3 regions of the Bacillus sp. OTU530 genome follow, and region 1 is predicted to be linked to each of the others. Evidence: riboswitches for the same ligand, from Rfam matches in the RefSeq annotation. Region 1 holds a riboswitch; each other region holds the start of a gene.

Evidence for each region. Region 1 has a riboswitch for thiamine pyrophosphate ahead of thiC (phosphomethylpyrimidine synthase ThiC). Riboswitches for the same ligand answer to the same signal wherever they lie in the genome.
Region 2: another riboswitch for thiamine pyrophosphate. It lies ahead of tenA (thiaminase II); the one in region 1 lies ahead of thiC (phosphomethylpyrimidine synthase ThiC).
Region 3: another riboswitch for thiamine pyrophosphate. It lies ahead of tenA (thiaminase II); the one in region 1 lies ahead of thiC (phosphomethylpyrimidine synthase ThiC).

The regions. Positions count from the first base shown of each region.
Region 1 covers NZ_JASATP010000015.1:5,350-11,980, forward strand. Annotated here, with positions in the region: gene AAHB12_RS12985 (YkvA family protein) at 444-824, shown strand; gene AAHB12_RS12990 (metal-binding protein) at 857-1,345, shown strand; TPP riboswitch at 1,586-1,699, shown strand; gene thiC (phosphomethylpyrimidine synthase ThiC) at 1,879-3,636, shown strand; gene AAHB12_RS13000 (cytochrome d ubiquinol oxidase subunit II) at 3,755-4,792, opposite strand; gene AAHB12_RS13005 (cytochrome ubiquinol oxidase subunit I) at 4,785-6,140, opposite strand; gene AAHB12_RS13010 (hypothetical protein) at 6,386-6,541, shown strand.
Region 2 covers NZ_JASATP010000035.1:3,797-10,427, reverse strand. Annotated here, with positions in the region: gene AAHB12_RS21410 (sensor histidine kinase) at 1-1,139, shown strand, start outside; TPP riboswitch at 1,224-1,329, shown strand; gene tenA (thiaminase II) at 1,729-2,436, shown strand; gene AAHB12_RS21400 (zinc ribbon domain-containing protein YjdM) at 2,843-3,184, shown strand; gene AAHB12_RS21395 (GntR family transcriptional regulator) at 3,297-4,076, shown strand; gene AAHB12_RS21390 (VOC family protein) at 4,301-4,690, opposite strand; gene AAHB12_RS21385 (MFS transporter) at 4,832-6,178, opposite strand.
Region 3 covers NZ_JASATP010000066.1:123-6,753, reverse strand. Annotated here, with positions in the region: gene AAHB12_RS27900 (ABC transporter substrate-binding protein) at 1-45, opposite strand, end outside; gene AAHB12_RS27895 (ABC transporter permease) at 42-791, opposite strand; gene AAHB12_RS27890 (ABC transporter ATP-binding protein) at 788-1,549, opposite strand; gene tenA (thiaminase II) at 1,524-2,216, opposite strand; TPP riboswitch at 2,435-2,534, opposite strand; TPP riboswitch at 2,590-2,698, opposite strand; gene AAHB12_RS27880 (CBS domain-containing protein) at 2,992-3,411, opposite strand; gene AAHB12_RS27875 (penicillin acylase family protein) at 3,465-5,837, opposite strand; tRNA gene AAHB12_RS27870 (tRNA-Glu) at 6,230-6,301, opposite strand; tRNA gene AAHB12_RS27865 (tRNA-Asn) at 6,305-6,379, opposite strand; tRNA gene AAHB12_RS27860 (tRNA-Ile) at 6,414-6,487, opposite strand; tRNA gene AAHB12_RS27855 (tRNA-Trp) at 6,492-6,565, opposite strand; tRNA gene AAHB12_RS27850 (tRNA-Thr) at 6,573-6,631, opposite strand, start outside.

The sequences.
Region 1 (6,631 bases):
TTCTCTTTCTCACCTTACATAGCCTTTTATACAAAAAGAAAAAAGGAGTTCCGCAATGGAGTCGCATTGTGTATCTTTTCACGGAGGCATAAGCATGCTCAATGTAAAGTGGGCAATTACGTTCCTATTGCGTCATTCCCGGTTTTTCCTAATTTATATGGGATATGGGAATTTTATCAAATGTCATTTTTGTATTATACTATAAACATGGTTGTTTAGAAACTATATAATAGGTTGAAAATTTTTACAAATGATTTACATCAATCACACAAAACTTTATCACTACGTTTATATGCTCGTCAACAATTAAATATAACATGCTTATTTAGTTTGGTGCTGAGAAGGAATGTTTACAATTACAGCGGATTGATGGGTAATTTTGAGGAAAATCATACTGCTCCATATAATACAAAGTATGGGGAATGAGATTGGAGGTTTTTAAGATGGAACAAAAATTTTCTGTAGAAGCATTTTGGGATAAGACGAAGGGGGCTGCAAAGAAGGCTGGTCATTTCGTGGTGTATACGGGCTTGCTTTTGTTTTATGTCCTGCAGCGGCCAGATGTTCCAAAGCGGGTAAAGTTCACAATTGTTGGAGCGTTGGCTTATTTCATTGCACCTGTTGATGCGATTCCAGATATCATGGCCGGTCTTGGGTATACGGATGATCTAGGTGTATTGAGCGCGGCGCTGCTGCAATCTGCCGAGTATGTTGATGAGGAAGTGAAGCAAAAGGCGAAGGCTAAGCTTGCGCAATGGTTTGGCTCAGATGCCGACACTTCCCAGATTGATCGTAAAATAGAAGAAGCAAGCGAAGAAAAGTAAGCTTGCCAGTAGATAGGTGAGGGGAAATTTAGATGCCATCAGGAAGAACACATACAAGATTCAATTTATTAAGTCTGCCCGTTGTTATTTGTTTGCTCATTTCATACGGGATGACGAGCTGGGGTTTTTTACTGTGGTTTGCGGGAGGATTTGTGTTTGGCACATACTTTTTGACGCCGGATTTAGATACTGTAAGTTCAGCGTATCGAAATTGGGGACCGCTGCGCATCATTTGGCGCCCATATCGAGCTGTCATGCCGCACCGATCCTTCCTCACACATACAATTGTGCTTGGAGATTTGATCCGGCTACTGTATTTATTTGTGATTTTTCTTCCGTTTCTATACATATTAAATGTGCAAATATTAGACGGTGCACTACCAGGGCTTGTCCGTGCGCATAAGCCGGTGCTTGGTGCGGCGGTGCTGGGGATTTTCACGACAAGCGCTCTTCATATTATACTTGATACATTGAATACAAAACGGAAACGGATGTTTCGATCAAAGAGAAGCAGACGATAAGTGGATCTTATTGCAAGGAAAGGCTGCTTTTATAATAATAGGAAAGAAGCGCCTTGCGTCGGGGAGAACACACAGAAAGCTTCCATAAAGCAGCTACTAAGCTGCGCGCTTTACATGCGGGATGTTTTGCTGCGGAAGCAAGGGAAGGACGTGTCCACTGTCCCCGTTCAGAAAATATATTCAGAAAATGCTTTATCTTTCCACTACTTTCTGTATAATAAGGATATAAATTAAATTTATAAGTGATACTAGGGGTGCCTCGTATGTGAGGCTGAGAGGGAAGCGCGATATGCTTCTTAACCCTTTGGACCTGATCTGGCTCGTACCAGCGTGGGGAAGTTTTTAGACGTGTTGCATCATGTACATATGCTGCTTACGCCAGGTCCTGTTTTGCTATAAGGATCTGGCGTTTTTTGTTTTATACATGTTAGCCTGCAGTCTGCCAGTAGCCGACTGTGAGAGCTTTCGTATGCACGTTGCGCTGGCGCGTTTTACTGATGTCCTTGTCACATAAAGAAAAGGGGAAAGGTATTATGTCGCAAACAGACTCAATTAAGCAATTGGAGCTAAAAACAAGTCTTCCAGGAAGTGAAAAGGTATTTGTACAGGGATCACGTCCCGATGTACAGGTACCGATGCGTGAAATCGCATTAAGTCCAACAAACGAAGTGGAAAATGAGCCGGTTCGGGTCTATGACACAAGCGGTCCATATACAGCATGTGATTATGAAGTAAATGTAGAAAAAGGGATTCCAGCGCCGCGCTATGCATGGGTTGTTGAACGTGGAGATGTAGAAGAGTATGACGGCCGGGAAATTAAGCCTGAGGATAATGGCTACAAGGACATAGACAAAGCGTCTATATTCCCAGGATTAAGCCGGAAGCCGCTTCGTGCGAAGCCAGGACAGAATGTTACCCAAATGCACTATGCTCGAAAAGGGATCATTACGCCTGAAATGGAGTTTGTTGCCATTCGTGAAGGTGTAACGCCTGACTTCGTGAGACAGGAAATTGCTGAGGGACGCGCGATTCTTCCTGCTAACATCAACCATCCAGAATTGGAGCCAATGATCATTGGCCGTAATTTCCACGTGAAGGTAAATGCCAATATTGGAAACTCTGCGGTTAGTTCCTCCATTGTGGAAGAGGTTGAAAAGATGACATGGGCAACTCGTTGGGGAGCCGATACGATTATGGACCTTTCCACAGGAAAGAATATTCATACAACACGTGAATGGATTATGCGTAATTCACCTGTTCCAGTCGGCACAGTTCCATTGTATCAAGCGCTTGAGAAGGTAAATGGAATTGCGGAAAATCTAACATGGGAGATTTACCGTGATACGCTCATCGAGCAGGCGGAGCAGGGTGTAGATTACTTTACAATCCATGCTGGTGTGCTGCTTCGATATATTCCGATGACAGCAAAGCGTGTAACAGGTATCGTTTCACGAGGCGGCTCGATTATGGCGCAGTGGTGTTTATATCATCATCAGGAAAACTTCTTATATACACATTTTGAAGAGATTTGCGAGATTATGAAGCAGTACGATATCTCCTTCTCACTAGGAGATGGACTGCGTCCAGGCTCTATTGCTGATGCAAATGATGAAGCGCAATTTTCTGAATTACAGACGCTTGGTGAACTAACAACGATTGCTTGGAAGCATGATATCCAGGTTATGATTGAAGGTCCTGGACATGTGCCAATGCATTTGATTAAAGAAAATATCGACAAGGAAATTGAAATCTGTCACGGGGCGCCATTCTATACGCTTGGTCCGTTAACGACGGATATTGCGCCAGGATACGACCACATTACCTCAGCGATCGGCGCGGCAATGATCGGCTGGTTTGGTACATCTATGCTTTGCTACGTGACGCCGAAGGAGCATCTTGGCCTACCGAATAAAAACGATGTACGTGAGGGTGTAATTGCCTATAAGATTGCGGCTCATGCAGCGGATCTTGCAAAGGGCCATCCGCGCGCGCAGCAGCGTGACGATGCATTGTCTAAGGCGCGCTTTGAATTCCGTTGGCGCGATCAATTCCATCTGGCGCTTGATCCTGAACGTGCGATGGAATATCATGATGAAACCCTTCCGGCAGAAGGCGCAAAAACAGCTCATTTCTGTTCGATGTGTGGACCGAAGTTCTGCAGCATGAGAATTTCGCACGACATCCGTCAATATGCGGAGGAAAAAGGGCTGAATGAAACAAGTGCGATAGAAGAAGGTATGAAGGAAAAAGCGCAGGAGTTTAAGGAACAAGGCTCTGAGTTATATAAGTAAGAAAAGCAATTTCTGTAATAATCTGTACTTAGCCGCGGCTGGCGTTGTCTGTCTATTGGCGGGCGGGAATCAGTGATAGCGGCGAGATAGGAAAGCTCCTCTGTATTCACAGTGGAGCTTATTCCTTTTTATCGCCCGCAAAGGTGCGGTCTTTCAAAAATAAATTCCAAAACATAATAAATCCTGGAAGTAAAATGGCGATGCCGACAGCGTACAAAATCAGCAGGGAGTAGAAGGTTGTCTTTTGGGTAAAGCTCGTATACATCGTAACGTCAGGGAAAATGATGTATGGCAGATGCGCCTTTCCGTAGGCATAGCTTGCAAAGGCGTATTGGGCAACGACAGAGAGAACCGCAACACGGGGCCAGCCGAGTTCTTTGTACCCCTTGTTGCTCCACCAAAGCGCTGCATACCCAATAACAAACAGACCAAGCGAGACTGCAAACCAAAGAATCTCGTCCGCTAAATTCGATAGCAGCCAGCGGGCATTGCCTTGGATTGAGACCGAGACGAGCGCAATCACTGCACTCAGGAGAGTAGCCGGTCCGAGAATAATTGCGTTTATTCTGTATATGCGGTACGCCCCCTCATCGCCGCGTTCACGAGAGAAGTCTGCTAAAAAGAGTGCGGATAAAAACAATGCAGATGTTAATCCGAACAGCATATAGCTGTATACAGACGGACTGCTTAGCAGCTGCTTATACATAAGCGTTTCCTTTCCGCCGATCATTTTCACAAAGGATCCTTCCGTAACTGGCAGGACAGTGATAAGCAGTGCCGGGACGAGCAGCCCGGTGATGCCTGCAGTGAAACGCAGCTGCTTTTCACTGCTTGGAAAGGAATGGGAAAATACCATGAACGAACTGCGTACAGCGATTAAAGCAAGAATTAAGGTAACCGGAACGAACATAGCAGTAGCTAATGAATAAGCTGCATTTGGGAAAAAGCCGATAAAGGCAACGACGACAAAGACAAGAAATGTATTCGTCAATTCCCAGGTAGGAGATAAATATCGGTTCGCGATATCGCCAGCAGTCGAGTTGCGTTTCATATAGATCATCGACCAAAAGCCCGTTCCAAAGTCAATGGAGCCAAGAATACTGTAAGCAAAAACAAGCGCCCATAAAATGAGAATCGCAATGCTTTCTTCATGCATTTGACTTACCCCCATATGCCTTAAGATCCCGATTCAGCGGATTCCGTCTAAAGAAGGTGCGAAGCACAATTACTGTTAACACTCCTAAAAATGCGTATAAGCAAATAAACACGAAGAATAGCGGTCCCACGTAGTCTGCCTGTGTCGCTGCCTCAGTTGTTCGTTGGAATTGATAAATCGTCCAAGGCTGACGGCCGCTGCAGCTGAAAATCCAGCCTGTTTCAATTCCGATAAAAGCAAGAGGACCAAGTGCGACAATTGCCCACAGGAGCCAGCTCGGAAACTGTGCGTTTCGTTTTTTAGCAATCAAATACCAATATGCGAGCGCGATTGCTGCAATGGCAAGCTGCAGCATACCGGCAAATACCATTAGGTTAAAAAATAAATGCGTATATGCAGGCGGCCAAGTTTCACGCGGAAACTCTTCTAATCCCTTCACAACGGTAGACGGCTTCCAATCGGCCAAAATACTGAGCGCCCAAGGAATCTCAAGACCGTATTTAACCTCTTGCGTATCCGGGTCAACGATGCCGCCGATGGTAAGAGGTGCGTGCGAGGTTGTTTCAAATAACCCCTCGGCTGCCGCCAGTTTTTCCGGCGAGTGTTCATATAGATTAATCGCAGATTCGTGACCGGACATTCCCATAATAAGACCAGAGATGAGCGTAACGATTAAAGCAAGCATCAGCCCTTTTTTATGATAGGCAATTTCATGAGCGGTTTGATTCCGCTTTAGCAGCTTGTAGCCGGCAATTGCAGCGATAACAGCACCGCCTGATAGATAGGCCGTGATGACAACGTGAAACGAACCGCTAAAGAAGCTCGGATTAAAGAAGGCTTCCCATGGATTTACATTGAAAATGGTACCGTCCTCACGCATAGAGAAGCCAGCCGGTGTGTTCATCCATGTATTTGCCGCTGTGATTAACACGGCGGAGGCGGTTGCCCCAAGCATAACAAAAAAAACAGAAAGCAGGCGCATAAATGGTGATAATTTATCCGCTGCATATACATAAATAGACATAAATAGCGCTTCTAAAAAGAAGGCGAAAATCTCAATTTGAAAGGGTACAGAAATGACTTGCCCAACAATTTTGACAAAGCCGGGCCAAAGCAGGGCAAGCTGAACGCCAACAATCGTACCAGTTGGAATTGCGACTCCAAGCAAAATAGCAAACGCCTTCGTCCAGCGCTTCGCCATTACTGCGTAATCGGGGTCTTTTTTCCACTGGTATAGAACCTCCATAAGTAAAATCATAAGCGAAAGACCAATTCCAAGTGTCGCGAAAATAATGTGGAATGCTAATGATGTTCCAAAAAATGACCGCGACAAAGTGACTGTATCCATTTTTGTTATCTCCTTCACCTTTTTCCAGTATTTTCTTACAGAAAGGGTGGATTTATACAATGATTCTACAAAATCTTATCTATATTGACAGATTTTGAAATTTTGCTATCATAATGTTACGATTGCTAGAAAAAATATTATATTGTTCCTTCTCGTATTTTTACTTTGCAATTAAGGGCAATTTATATTATGATACGAACATAAGTTCTTTTTTGCGCGTGGTGAGAAACTAGGAGGTAATTTTCATGTATCCAGAGGTAATCAACAAGATGGCTTTTTCCAAGGAACATAAGGATTTGCTGTTAAAGCTTTATAATAAAGAAATTACAAGACGTGAGTACGACCAGCTCGTGCAAGTGCTTTATCGACCAGCGAAGGAAGAACGTACATATCAGGACTAAAGAAAAAGGAACTGCCCTAACAATCTGCTGCACGTGGAATGTTGGGGTCAGTTCCTTTCCTTGTTATTTACAGTTTAGATGTAGAAAAAG
Region 2 (6,631 bases), on a different contig from region 1:
TTGATCAGATTGATAAACTGATTATTCCAATTACCATTCCTATTGCTGCGGCCGGACTCATGCTGGTTCTATCACTTGTGAAGCATTTTAAGAATAAAACATTTATAAAACATACATTAATTTATCGTATGCTTTATAAGCTGTTTAAATTTGTTGGAGATGTATATAATAGCGGAAGCGTTGGCGTGAAGACGGTATTACTCGTAATCGGATATCCTATATTAGTTGCTTTAACGTTTTTTATGTTTCCAGTCACCCTTGGCGTAGCTGCTTGGTTTGCCCTAAAAAAAATCAGGACATTTAATACGATCAAGGAAGGTGTGGAGAGAGTAAAGGATGGAGATATTCATCATAGTATAAATGTTAATGGAACAGGCGAATTTGCAGGCCTTGCTGCGGATATAAATAGCATCACTGATGGCTTGAAAAAGGCCGTTAATAACGAACTAAAAAGCGAGCGGATGAAAACGGAGCTGATTACCAATGTATCACATGATATAAGAACACCTTTGACCTCTATTATCACCTATGTTGACTTATTAAAAAAGGAAAAGGATCCTTCAAAGGTAGAAGAATATATCGAGGTACTGGATCAAAAATCTAAAAGGCTAAAAATCCTAACAGATGACTTATTTGAGGCAGCAAAGGCCTCCAGCGGGAATATACCAATACATCTTGAGCAGATCGATATCATATCTTTAATTACTCAGGGACTAGGGGAAGTTAATGACAAAATTGAAGCCTTAGATTTAGACTTTAAGCTAAATTACCCTAAGGATAAGGTATATATTATGGCCGATGGAAAATTATTGTGGAGATCTATAGAAAACCTGTTATCTAATATATTCAAATATACCCTAAAACAATCAAGGGTCTATATAGATATTGAAGATTTAGGGAATGAAGTACTTCTCACCTTCAAAAATATTTCAGCCTATGAGCTGAATATCTCAGCAGACGAATTAATGGAGCGTTTTAAAAGAGGCGATGAATCGAGGTTAAGTCAAGGCAGCGGATTAGGGTTATCTATTGCGAAAAGCCTGATTGATATACAAAGAGGAAAATTTTCTATACAAATAGATGGAGATTTATTTAAAGCCATGATTTCTTTACCCAAGTATAAAAATCTTAATGAGTAATTGGTACTGACTTTAAAAAAGGCTTGACTGTCTTTAATGTTGTGATATGGTTAATGTCAGAATGAAAAATAAATAGCAAGCATCTCTATCCACTAGGGGAGCCCATTGAAGGGCTGAGATCAAAGTGACCTTTGAGACCCTAGAACCTGATCTGGGTAACACCAGCGTAGGAAAGTGGGAGTGACGGACCATTGTATTTTCATTTTGGTTATTAAAATGAATTCCAAACCACTTTCTTTACGCATGTAAAAAAGTGGTTTTTTTATTTTACACTGTAAGAAAGTATAAATTTCTAGCTGGAAGATAAGTCGACGTAGTCAGAAATTTTAGGAATACAGTATAAGTAGGGCTATGCCTCTGTCTTCGCCCAAGGACAGGGCTCGCCAATCGGCGAGTTTTCTTTACACTGTAAGAAAGTATAAATTTCCAGCTAGAAGGTCATTCGGCGTAGTCGGAAATTTTAGGAATACAGTGTAAGTGCAACTACGCCTCTGTCTTCGCCCAAAGGCAGGGCTCGCCAATCGGCGAGTTTTCTTTAAAGGGTTTTATGTTGCATTTTCATCTATTTAACACCTTAGGAGGGATTAACATGTCATTTTCTCAGTTGTTGCGCAAAGAAGCAAATTCTATTTGGGAAGCGAGTTTTCATCATCCGTTTGTGACAAAGTTAGGAGAAGGAAGTTTAGATTTAAGGTGCTTCCGTTATTATGTTCTGCAAGATTCCTATTATTTAAGCCATTTTGCTAAAGTGCAGGCATTAGGGGCAGCGAAAGCAGTTGATCTACAAACGACGGGACGCATGGCACATCATGCACAAAATACATATCAGGCGGAGCTTTCTTTACATCGGAATTTTTCTGAAAAGTTAGGGATTACGGAAAAAGACAAAGATACCTTTGTTCCTGCACCGACTGCTTATGCGTATACATCTCACTTGTATCGTGCCGCATATGAAGGTCACTTAGGGGATATTATCGCAGCAATCTTGCCGTGCTATTGGCTTTATTATGAAATTGGCGAGCATTTGAAGGAATCGAAGCCGGAGGAGCCTATTTATCAAGAATGGATTGCCGCTTATGGTTCTGACTGGTTCCGTACTTTAGTAGAAGAACAAATCGCCAGACTAGATGCCATTGCTGAAACTGTGACAGAATCGGACAAAGAACGAATGAAACAACATTTTATTATTAGCAGTCAATATGAATACTCGTTTTGGGAGATGGCTTATACATTGGAAGATTGGCCAGTGAATGAAAAGGAGAAACAACGTGGTTTCAATGAGGGCTTATCCATATAACAAAGGACAGCTTCCCTTGCGACGTGCATATCGATTTCCATGCTTTGAATTATTTTCTCCGTTCCAATGCGAGTGTTTTCTAATTTAAGGAAAAACAAAAAGAAGTAATGTCTTTATTCAGCTGGGTAAAGGATATTACTTCTTTTTACATTTACTGCAAATAAATCATTTTGACCTATAGCATCTTATAGTTTCCTTGTACATGATTATAAATATTTCCGATTGATGTTGTTGAAAAATTTTAGAGGGAAAGAATGAGGGCTTGTGTTAATATAGATTGATGGTAGGATAGGTGGTTTGTCCGCTTTAGTGTGTTTATTTATATATTTTAATGGATCGTGTACAGTTTGATTGAACAATGTCTTACAGGATAAAATTAACTATAACAGATAGGAGCATTGAATACATGTCCAATTTACCAAATTGCCCAAAATGTAATTCAGAATATACTTATGAAGACGGAAGCCTTTTTGTTTGCCCAGAATGTGCTCATGAATGGAGTTTAGAATTAGAGGCTGAAGCTAATGAGGATACAAAAGTCATCAAAGATGCGAATGGAAATATCTTAAATGATGGTGATTCTGTAACAGTAATCAAAGATCTGAAAGTAAAAGGAACTTCATTAGTCGTAAAAATAGGTACAAAAGTAAAGAATATACGTTTGATTGATGGAGATCATGATATTGATTGTAAAATTGATGGTTTTGGCGCGATGAAATTAAAATCTGAATTCGTGAAGAAGATATAGATATAATTATAGTGCAGCAGAACTGCAGAAGTTTCTCGTATTTATTAATTTAAGAACTGTTTTGCTCAGGACAATATGATTAAATTAAATTTTTGGGAAGTGTGTTTATAGTATGAATACGCCAGATGAATCTACAAGAGCTCATGTTAATTTGGAAGAACCGGATCAATCCTCCCTTTCTCTAGACATTCATTCAATTTTATCTAGTTTAGATGAAATGGGGGAATCACGTTTGCCACAACGTGCTTATCTAGCGACACGCCATGCCATACGACAACTTCAGCTCCCCCCAGGAAAAACAGTATTGGAGAGGGAAATGGCTGAAATCTTGGGCATGAGCAGAACGCCTGTTCGCGAGGCCCTCGTACGTTTAGAGATGGAGGGATGGGTACGTCTTATACCGCGTCGTGGGTTTGTTGTGGCACCCATTGTTGCGGATGATCTCCAACAAATTTATGAGGTAGTGGAAGCGCTTGATGGTATTGCTGGCAGCCTAGCTACCAAGCGCGCCACCTCTGAAGAATTAGATCAACTCGATCGTTTAATTGAGGAACAAGAAAAAGCACTAGAATTAGGAGATCTACTGGCATGGACTACTCTTGATGAGCAATTTCATCAATTCATTGTCGACTTGGCCCAAAACCCACGACTAAGAGGGATTATGGATAGTCAATCTGATCAACTATATCGTGCCAGATTATATACAATTAAGCTTCGACCTAGACCAACACAATCTATCATGGATCACAAGGCCATTGTTACTGTTATGCGAACAGGTGAACCGGAAGCTGCACGTATCATGTTACAATCCCATCGTTATAGAGCGCGCAAAGAAATTTTAGAGGTTATCCGATCTCTAGAAGTGAACCATAATAGAGAGTCTCTTTCTTAGGTAAGATAATACATCTTTTATAAAAGAAAAGGGCTGTAGAGATTTCTTAGAAATCTCTACAGCCCTTTTTGTGCTATGCTATTTTGTTGAAAATATTACTAACCAGATAGGAACAATAAGTAAGCTCTGTCCCCCGGCCAGCACTCCAGCTCAAAGACAAGATAAGTGCCAAAAAGATTTAAAACAGGATATTATTTAATATCAGAAATTCTATTTAAATAAATTTAATTTCTTGCTCGTTCTATCAATTGTAGTAATTCACCATTAGGTCCATAAAATAAAATCATAAGACCGCCTTCAAGTGTTGAGTTTGGTTGATTCGATAAAAATTTAATTCCCTTTTTTTCATAATAGCTAATGGCTTGATTAATATCCTCTACTGCAAAAGCAAGGTGGTTAACGATCCCACTTTTGTTATACTCACCTATAGGATCAATATCTCGAATGAACTCAATTTCCATGCTAGGCTGATCCTCCAGATATAAAAATGCCATCTCTCTTGTGTTAGAGGATCCTCGAAGGCGAACTTTAAATCCAAACATGTCTGAGTAGTATTGAATAGCATGATCCATATTGGCAACAATGATAGCGGTATGTTCCATTTTTTTAATCATTTAGCTTCCTACTTTCATCATAAATAACAAATTTACATAAGAGTTTTCGCGCCAATACTGAGTTTCCCTTATTGCTGGAAAATATGAAAGAAAGACTAACCAATACAATAGGCCAGCCTTTCTTATCCTCTGGAATTTTCATTATGCCTGCACTTTTAATAGAGGTTGTTCTTCCTCTTTTAATTCGGGGGGTAATTCGATCCGCTCTATTTTGTTCACAACGAAGATGTAACATAATGCTCCGACCAACAGGACTCCACCAATAAAAAATAATGCTGCATTAAAGGAATGCGTTGCACTCAAAATATATCCAACAATGATAGGAACCACGATACCGGCTATGTTACCTGACGTATTAAAGATTCCACCACTCAAACCAATGATTTCTTTTGGAGACATATCGCCAACTAGAGTCCAAGTTGCACCAGCCATCCCTTTAGCGAAAAAGGCGACTGACATGATAAGCATAATGAGTGCTGCTGATGATGTATAATTGGCTAGGACGATAATACTTGAAAGCAAGAATCCGATGATAATCGGAGTTTTACGTGCTGTGGTGAGGGATTTCCCACGCTTTAACAGAAAATCGGATAGGTATCCGCCAACAAGCCCTCCAATAAAGGCCCCGGCATAAGGGAGCGACGCCATAAAGCCAACCTTAAGCATGGACATATGTTTTTCTTGTACAAGGTACGTAGGGAACCAGGTAAGGAAGAACCAAAGCATCGTATTCAGGCAAAATTGCGCAATATAGATTCCAATCATTTGTCGGTTGGTCAACAGCAGTTTGGCATGAGCCCATCTGATTTTAATTGGTTTATCCCCTGTATTCGCCAAGCCGCCGCCTGCATTAATATAGTCAATTTCAGCTTGGTTCGCTCTCGGATGCTTGTTTGGTTCTTGAACGAACTTAAACCAAAAGAGCCCCACCACAATTCCAGCAAACCCTGCCACATAGAAAACCATCTGCCATCCATGAGTCTGCAAAAGCCAAGCCATTACCGGAGTGAACAGTGCGACTCCAAAATATTGAGCAGAATTATAGATGGATACTGCCTTACCACGCTCATGCTGAGGAAACCACATAGCGGTCAATCTACTGTTACCCGGAAACGACGGTGCTTCTGCGATCCCTACAATGAATCTTAATACGAATAACATCACTAAACCGTCAACCCATCCTTGAAAGAATGTAAACAATGACCAGATGATTAAGCCTATACCATAAACTATGCGCGCACCAAATCGGTCCAGCATCCATCCCCCTGGGATTTGCATAAAGGCATAGGCCCAGTTGAATGCAGAAAAGGCGATTCCAATTGACACTGCATCCAAATGAAGGTCTTTGGTCATTACAGGGGCAACAACACTAAGTGCTGAACGGTCAATATAGTTGATCGCGGTAGTGATAAACAAAATGGTTAAAATTAAATAACGTACATTGGTTTTTTTAGTAACCGTTTTTGAATCTTGCGTAAGAGCATTCATAAACTTCCCCCCTAAAATTTCTCCCTAAAAGATACCAACTCAAACGTATTATCGATTATTATTCTTGGTTACACTGGTTATTTTCCCTCTTTTGCAAGTGCGGGCACTATCAAAAGCATAACAAATAATCTGTTCACAAATCTAAATTCAGTAAAGGTCACGGATTAGATGAAAACTTCTTATCCTGATCTAGATTCGGAAACTTCCCACCATCAAACCTTAAATATTCTACTTTAATCCTTTTGTATATTAAAATTTAATTAACAAATCTATAATTGGATATTTTACCTAGACGATCTATTAGGCAGCCTCCCCTTATACCACCTCTTTATCTATTACCATCTCACGGGATAGTTGCTATACGAAAGATACGTTTATTAGACATTTTTGTTAACCTCCCTGTATTGAATATGTGTTTATTTTTTTATGAAAACCCTTACAACGATTATCACT
Region 3 (6,631 bases), on a different contig from region 1:
TGTTACAAACAAGGCAGCAACGAGTAAACGAATAAACCACTTCATAAGTCTTTCCTCCAGCTGATGAATTTCTTTTCTAGTAGCGATACAATAACTACAAATAAAATTGCTAATAAAGATAACAGAAAAATAGGAGCGAATACGCCAGCCCCGTCTAGCTGCGTCATCATTCTTTTACTAAAGTAACCAAGTCCTGCCTGTGCTCCAAGCCATTCTCCAATCGCCGCTCCAATTACGCTCATCGGCACTGCGACCTTAAGCGCTGAAAAAAAGTATGGCAGCGATGCGGGGATGCGCAGTTTTAGGAAAATATCCCGTTTGCTTGCCCCATATGTGAATAGCAGCTCTTCCCATTCTTTCTTCGTAGATCGAAAGCCATCGTACGTATTTACCGCAATTGGAAAAAAGGTAATTAAAACTGTGACAACAACCTTACTCCAGATGGAATAGCCGAACCAAAGCACAAATAACGGTGCCAGAGCAGTAGTCGGAATCGTTTGCGATGCAACGAGCAGCGGATAAAATGCCTTCTCAGCAAATGAACTGACACTCATCATAATAGCAAGTCCCACCCCGAGCACGATAGAAATTACAAGACCGATTAAAACGACAAGAAGCGTAGCTGGAAGATGAACTGTAAATAAAATGTCCCGCAAATCCCATATTTTCTGCACAATCGCACTTGGAGATGGCAAGATATACATTTCATTTACAATCCGTGCCCCAACTTCCCAGCCAGTTAGAAGGATAATAGCAACGATAAGGGCCGGTAAGTAAGAAAACTGTTTCATACCGGCACCTTCCCTTTTAACATGCCAATAAGCTCGTCTTTGAGTTCCAGCAGTTCAGGTCTTGCCAAATCACGGCGTGTTCTCTCTTTTCCAAGAGGAACAGGCAACTCGGTAAGGAAGCAAATAGGCTGCTCTGTCACAACAAGCACGCGATTAGACAAAAACAAAGCTTCCTCTACGTCATGGGTAATAAACACGATGGTTTTCTCCCATTTCCTCCATTGATCATATAGCCATTCCTGCATATTTACCTTTGTAATTGCATCAAGCGCACTGAACGGTTCATCCAGCAGAAGCACATCCGCCCCGGTTAAGAAAGTGCGCAAAAAGGACACACGCTGACGCATTCCTCCAGACAAGTCCTTTGGACGCTTCCTCTCATAGCCACCTAGTCCGAAAATAGGAAGATACTCTCGCACCTTTGCATATGCTTCTCTTCGCTTCATTCCACGGCACTCTAACGGGAGAGCAGCATTTTCTTCAATTGTCCGCCACGGCAGCAGCAAATCCTGCTGCGGCATATAACCAACGGCCCCGTCTCTCGGCTGGATGCTTTCCCCATTTATCATGACCTTCCCTTGCTGTACTTTCTCAAGTCCGGTAACAAGGCGTAAAATAGTACTTTTCCCAGAGCCGCTCGGCCCAACTAAACTGACAAATTCTCCTTTTTGAATCGTAAGATCCAACTCTTCCAAAACATTTTTCCCATCCTCCGGATAAGAGAACGAAACGTTATGAAATTGTAGAACACTGCTCATCGAAACTCCACGTCTCCTTGCGGTAAGCCATATCCCAGAATAAATATTCAAAACGGCTTGTTGTCATAAAAATCTCTTCTAGATGTGCCAATTCCTTCTCTGACTTTCCTTCCGCCAGTTCATTCATTAACTCAATAACCCATATGCAAAGTTCCGCATACTCCTCTGAGCTATAGCCTCGAATCCATTCTCCATAAAACTCATGCTCGCTCGCACCCGGAACATTATTGAGACGTTTTCCAATCTCCCAATAGCTCCACATGCACGGTAAAAGGGAAGCCACAAGCTCAGCCAGCGTCCCGCTTTGTGATACGGACAGCATGTAGTTCGTATAAGCAAGATTCATGGATGCTGGCTTTGCTTGTTCCATTTCCTCTATCGAAATCCCAAGACGCTTTGCATATTCCTTATGGATGTTCATCTCACCGTTTAATATGCCATCAATTTGCCGAGCGAATTTGCTCATTACTTGCAAATCTTTTGCTTTCACAACACCTAGAGCATATACCTTTGCATATTCGATTAGGTACAAATAGTCTTGTATAATATAAAATTGAAACTTATCTAATTCCAGCTCTCCATTTCCAATCCCCTTTACAAATGGATGCTGATGACTTTTCTCCCAAATAGGCTGTACATTTTGAAATAATCTATCACAAAATTTCACTCTTGTTCCTCCTTCAGATGCCGAATTGAAACTTAATAAGGAAAACTCGTCGATTGGCGAGCCCTGCTTTTGGGCGAAGACAGAGGCGTAGTTGCATTATACTTTATTCCTAAAATTTCTCACTACGTCGAATTGTCTTCTAACTGGAAATTTATACTTTCCTACAGTGTAAAAAAACCGCTTCTACCAAGAAGCGGCCACATACAATCATTTAGAATGGTTGCTGCTTGCCACTTCCTTACGCTGGAATTATCCAGGTCAAGTAATAAGGGTTAAGGTTCCCCTTTCTCAGCGTCGCTAGCACCCCCAGTGGAAATATAACATATATCAAAAAGCCCGATTTCCAGCTAAGGGGAAATCGGGCTAATACGTTCATCATCCGTTTTCGCTTTCCTACGCTGGAATTATCCAGATCAGGTAAAAGGGTAAAAGACTATCGGTCTTACTCTCAGCCGGCCATACCAGCTCCCCTAGCACAATTTATTATTAACAGTGTTAAGTATATCACTGGGTTACACAATGCAGCAAGAGGTTTACCAGAAATTTTAAAAATGCAGAACCTAAATACTCCTCTATTTTGTAAAAAAAATATCCAAACTTACCTTTTTTTCTTTACTATACAAAAATATGGAAAAACATTGGGAATTTATGCTTTCTTAAGAGGCAAAATAGACCGCTGCCATAATGCTCAGTTCTACTGAGTGTATGGTAGCGGTCCATTATATAAGATAACCCAAACAGATACTTCTACTATTCGAGCTACCTCATATTTTTCTTATTCATGATGCTCTGAAATTTCACCCAATGCGTAGCCAGCTTGATCATCTGCATATTTTTCAATCGCTAAATCTCCGAGTGAGAGCATCCCTACTAACTGCCCATTCTCTACAACTGGAAGACGGCGAATTTGATGGCGGGCCATTAATTCGCTCGCCTTTTCAACTGGATCTGACGGAGATACACTAACAATGTCCGTTGTCATTACCTCTGTAATCTTGTTAGAACCAGGGTTCTTATCGGCAATGCCGCGAACTACTAGATCACGGTCAGTAACAATCCCGACTAAGCGATTGTTTTCTACAATTGGGATAATCCCAATATCCTCTTGCTTCATTTTTAAAGCTGCCTCATACACATTATCCACTGGAGTACAGCATGAAAGATCTGTACTCATTAACTCTCTTACTGTTGTCATCGCAATCCCTCCTTGCAACCATTATTGTAACCAACTTCACTGCCTTCATGTATTTATCGAGCAGGAAGAAGGTGGAGGATGCTTCCAGATTTCTCAGTAAGAGACGTTGTATGATACGTCCCCTTCACCCAGTCCTTCATTTGATCATGATACCACTCACTCTGAATATGACCAGACTGACCAGGAGCAACAATATGATAGCCTGTTGTTATATCGTGTAGATCTATCGCAAAATACGACGATACTCCACGATCAGCAAGACCTTCGGCATTAAAGCTGATGGATTGCACCGTATCGCCGCTTCCTCCAATAGGAATAGGCGTTTCCGGATTAAATAAATAGTTGTAAGGCTCTATATAGGACAATGGGTGGGTAAAAACAAGCCGGTGAAAATCACCCCATCGCCAATCTTTTACACTTGCCCCTTGGCTCTCCACAATACTTTGTACCGCCCCAGCTAAGGATTTCTTTAGTACCTTATCCAAGCCGCCTTGTTCTTGTATCCATGGTCCAGGCTGACCATTATGTGCTTCTCGAAGCAGTTGATCAATAACTTGTTCCTTTCCCTCAAACAATCTCTGCATATCCTCTGAAATATCCTTTTTAAATAAAACATCTCCAATCTCTTGCATCCACGTATGGAATAAAAGTGGCGCCGCTAAGTTTCGGTCATCTGTAAAGTCCCACTTTTTCAAAAGAGAAATTGCTTCCTGCTCTTGCTTTGTTAGTTCATCCTCTTTTATATGCTGCAGCAAAATAGGAACAAGTGAGCGTGCCTTAAGATTCAATTGGTCCATCTGCAGCTTTTTCATGTCCTCAACTGTAATGGCATTTTTTTGTTGCAGCACTTCCTGAATACGAGAAGATTGGTAGGATTGTATTCCTGTGCTGTCTATATGATATGGGTAAGATTGGTCAGCCATCTGATTAGTGGCAGCTGTAATAAATCCTTCTTGTGGATTCACAATAGTTGGAAGCTCCTCCCAAGGAATATAACCAGTCCATTCATATTCATCATTCCACCCAGGCACAGGCAAGAGACTATCCCCTTTTTTTCGAATCGGAATTTTGCCATTCATTCGATACGCAATGGTCCCATCCTTTGCAGCGAATACAAAATTTTGTGCTGGCGCCTGGAAATATGTAAGTGCTTCCTTGAAGGAGTTCCAATCCCTTGCACTATTTATACGAATGATTGCTTCAAGCTCTGTAGATGGCTCAGATGCTGTCCATTTGAGAGCCAATGCAGTTTCCGTATTCTCACTTCCTGAAATAATTGGTCCATGTCTTGTAATGACTGTTTTCGAATCCACTGCCGGTTTATCCTTTACACGGATCGCATCCGTAATAACCTGTGCCTTCTCCCACGTATCGTTATGTAAAAATTCATATGGATTATTTGGATTTCGCTTTTCTATATATAAATCCTGATCATCAGCATCGGCATTCGTAATTCCCCATGCAATAAACTCATTATGGCCGACAACAATGCCTGGTATGCCTGCCATTACTTCTCCGCTTACATTTAGCTCGGGAGACTGCAAATGTGTTTCATACCAAGGGGACGGAGTTGAAAGAGACGCTGATAAACTGTTAGCTAAAATCGGTTTTCCGGACTTTGTCTTACTTCCGCTGACAACCCAATTGCTTCCATTTAGTTCATTCAACACTACTTTCTCTGGAAGCAGCTTTGATAAATCTAAATGTGATTGTTTGACTGCACCTATAATTTCAGATGCGTCCGTTGGGGATGCTGGAAACAAGTCAAGTGCCTTTTCTTCTGATACAGTATTTAATAAATATTGGCGAAATGCCAGACTCTTCCAATGCCCTCCTAAATCAAAGGCCATTGATTTTCCAATTGTTAAAGAATCGACTGGTGTCCATGGCATTGCTTCATAACCAAGCAATGTAAATTCAAGCGGCCATTTATTTGCCTTTCGCACCTCATCTATGTATAAATTCACACCATCCGCATACCACTTTAACGCCTGCTTCGCTTCATTTGAATATAGATTATAGGATGCTTCAGCCGCTCTTCGCAAACCAAGTGCTAAAAAAAAATGGTCTTGTTCTATTGTTTTTTCACCCATTACTTCACTTAATTCACCAGATGCCTGCCGGCGGCTCAAATCCATTTGAAATAATCTATCCTGTGCTGTTACATACCCTTGTGACACATATAAATCGTGCAAGTTTTTCGCTTCAATATGCGGTACTCCTTGTTGATCTCGTGTGACCGTTACCGAATCCTGCAATCCCCTTAAAGAGATTTTCCCCTTAATAACGGGCGAGCTTCTTTTTATGTATAATGTTCCACCTGCATAAGCAACTGTAAGGAGCAATAGAATAGAGACCATGAATATAGTGAGAAATCGAACCCATTTTCTTTTTATTGGCTGCTGCTGCGTGACTGTATCTTGCATGCTTCCCACACACTCCTTTATGAGATTGGAAAAGCTTTATTGAGTAATAAGCTTGAAATACATTACCTAATTTATCCTTATTAACTCAACTTTCCCTAGTACTTCTTCTCCATCCCTCTGAACCTCCAACCTGGCTGTCCATACCAATTCCATTATATGTATCTGTCTCAAAGAAAATCTTATATAAAATATTCTTTTTTTTCCTTTATTTCTCCTTTTCCAAATAAAGGAAAATAACCTCTATCTTCGCCCTGCCCCCCGGCGAAGACAGAGGCGTAGTTACACTTATACTTTGTTCCTAAAATTTCTCACTACGTCGAATTGTCTTTCTGCTAGAAATTTATGCTTCTTAAAATGCAAAAAAATCCAGCAATATTTGCTGGATTTTTTAATGACCCGTACGGGATTCGAACCCGTGTTACCGCCGTGAAAGGGCGGTGTCTTAACCGCTTGACCAACGGGCCGTATGGCTCCGCAAGTAGGATTCGAACCTACGACCTATCGGTTAACAGCCGATTGCTCTACCGCTGAGCTATTGCGGAATAATCAAAATATAAACTTATTCAAAATATATGATGGGCCTAAATGGACTCGAACCATCGACCTCACGCTTATCAGGCGTGCGCTCTAACCAGCTGAGCTATAGGCCCATTTTGGCAGGGGCAGTAGGAATCGAACCCACACTGGAGGTTTTGGAGACCTCAGTTCTACCTTTAAACTATGCCCCTAAGAGTATGCCGGCTAGAGGACTTGAACCCCCAACCTACTGATTACAAGTCAGTTGCTCTACCAAT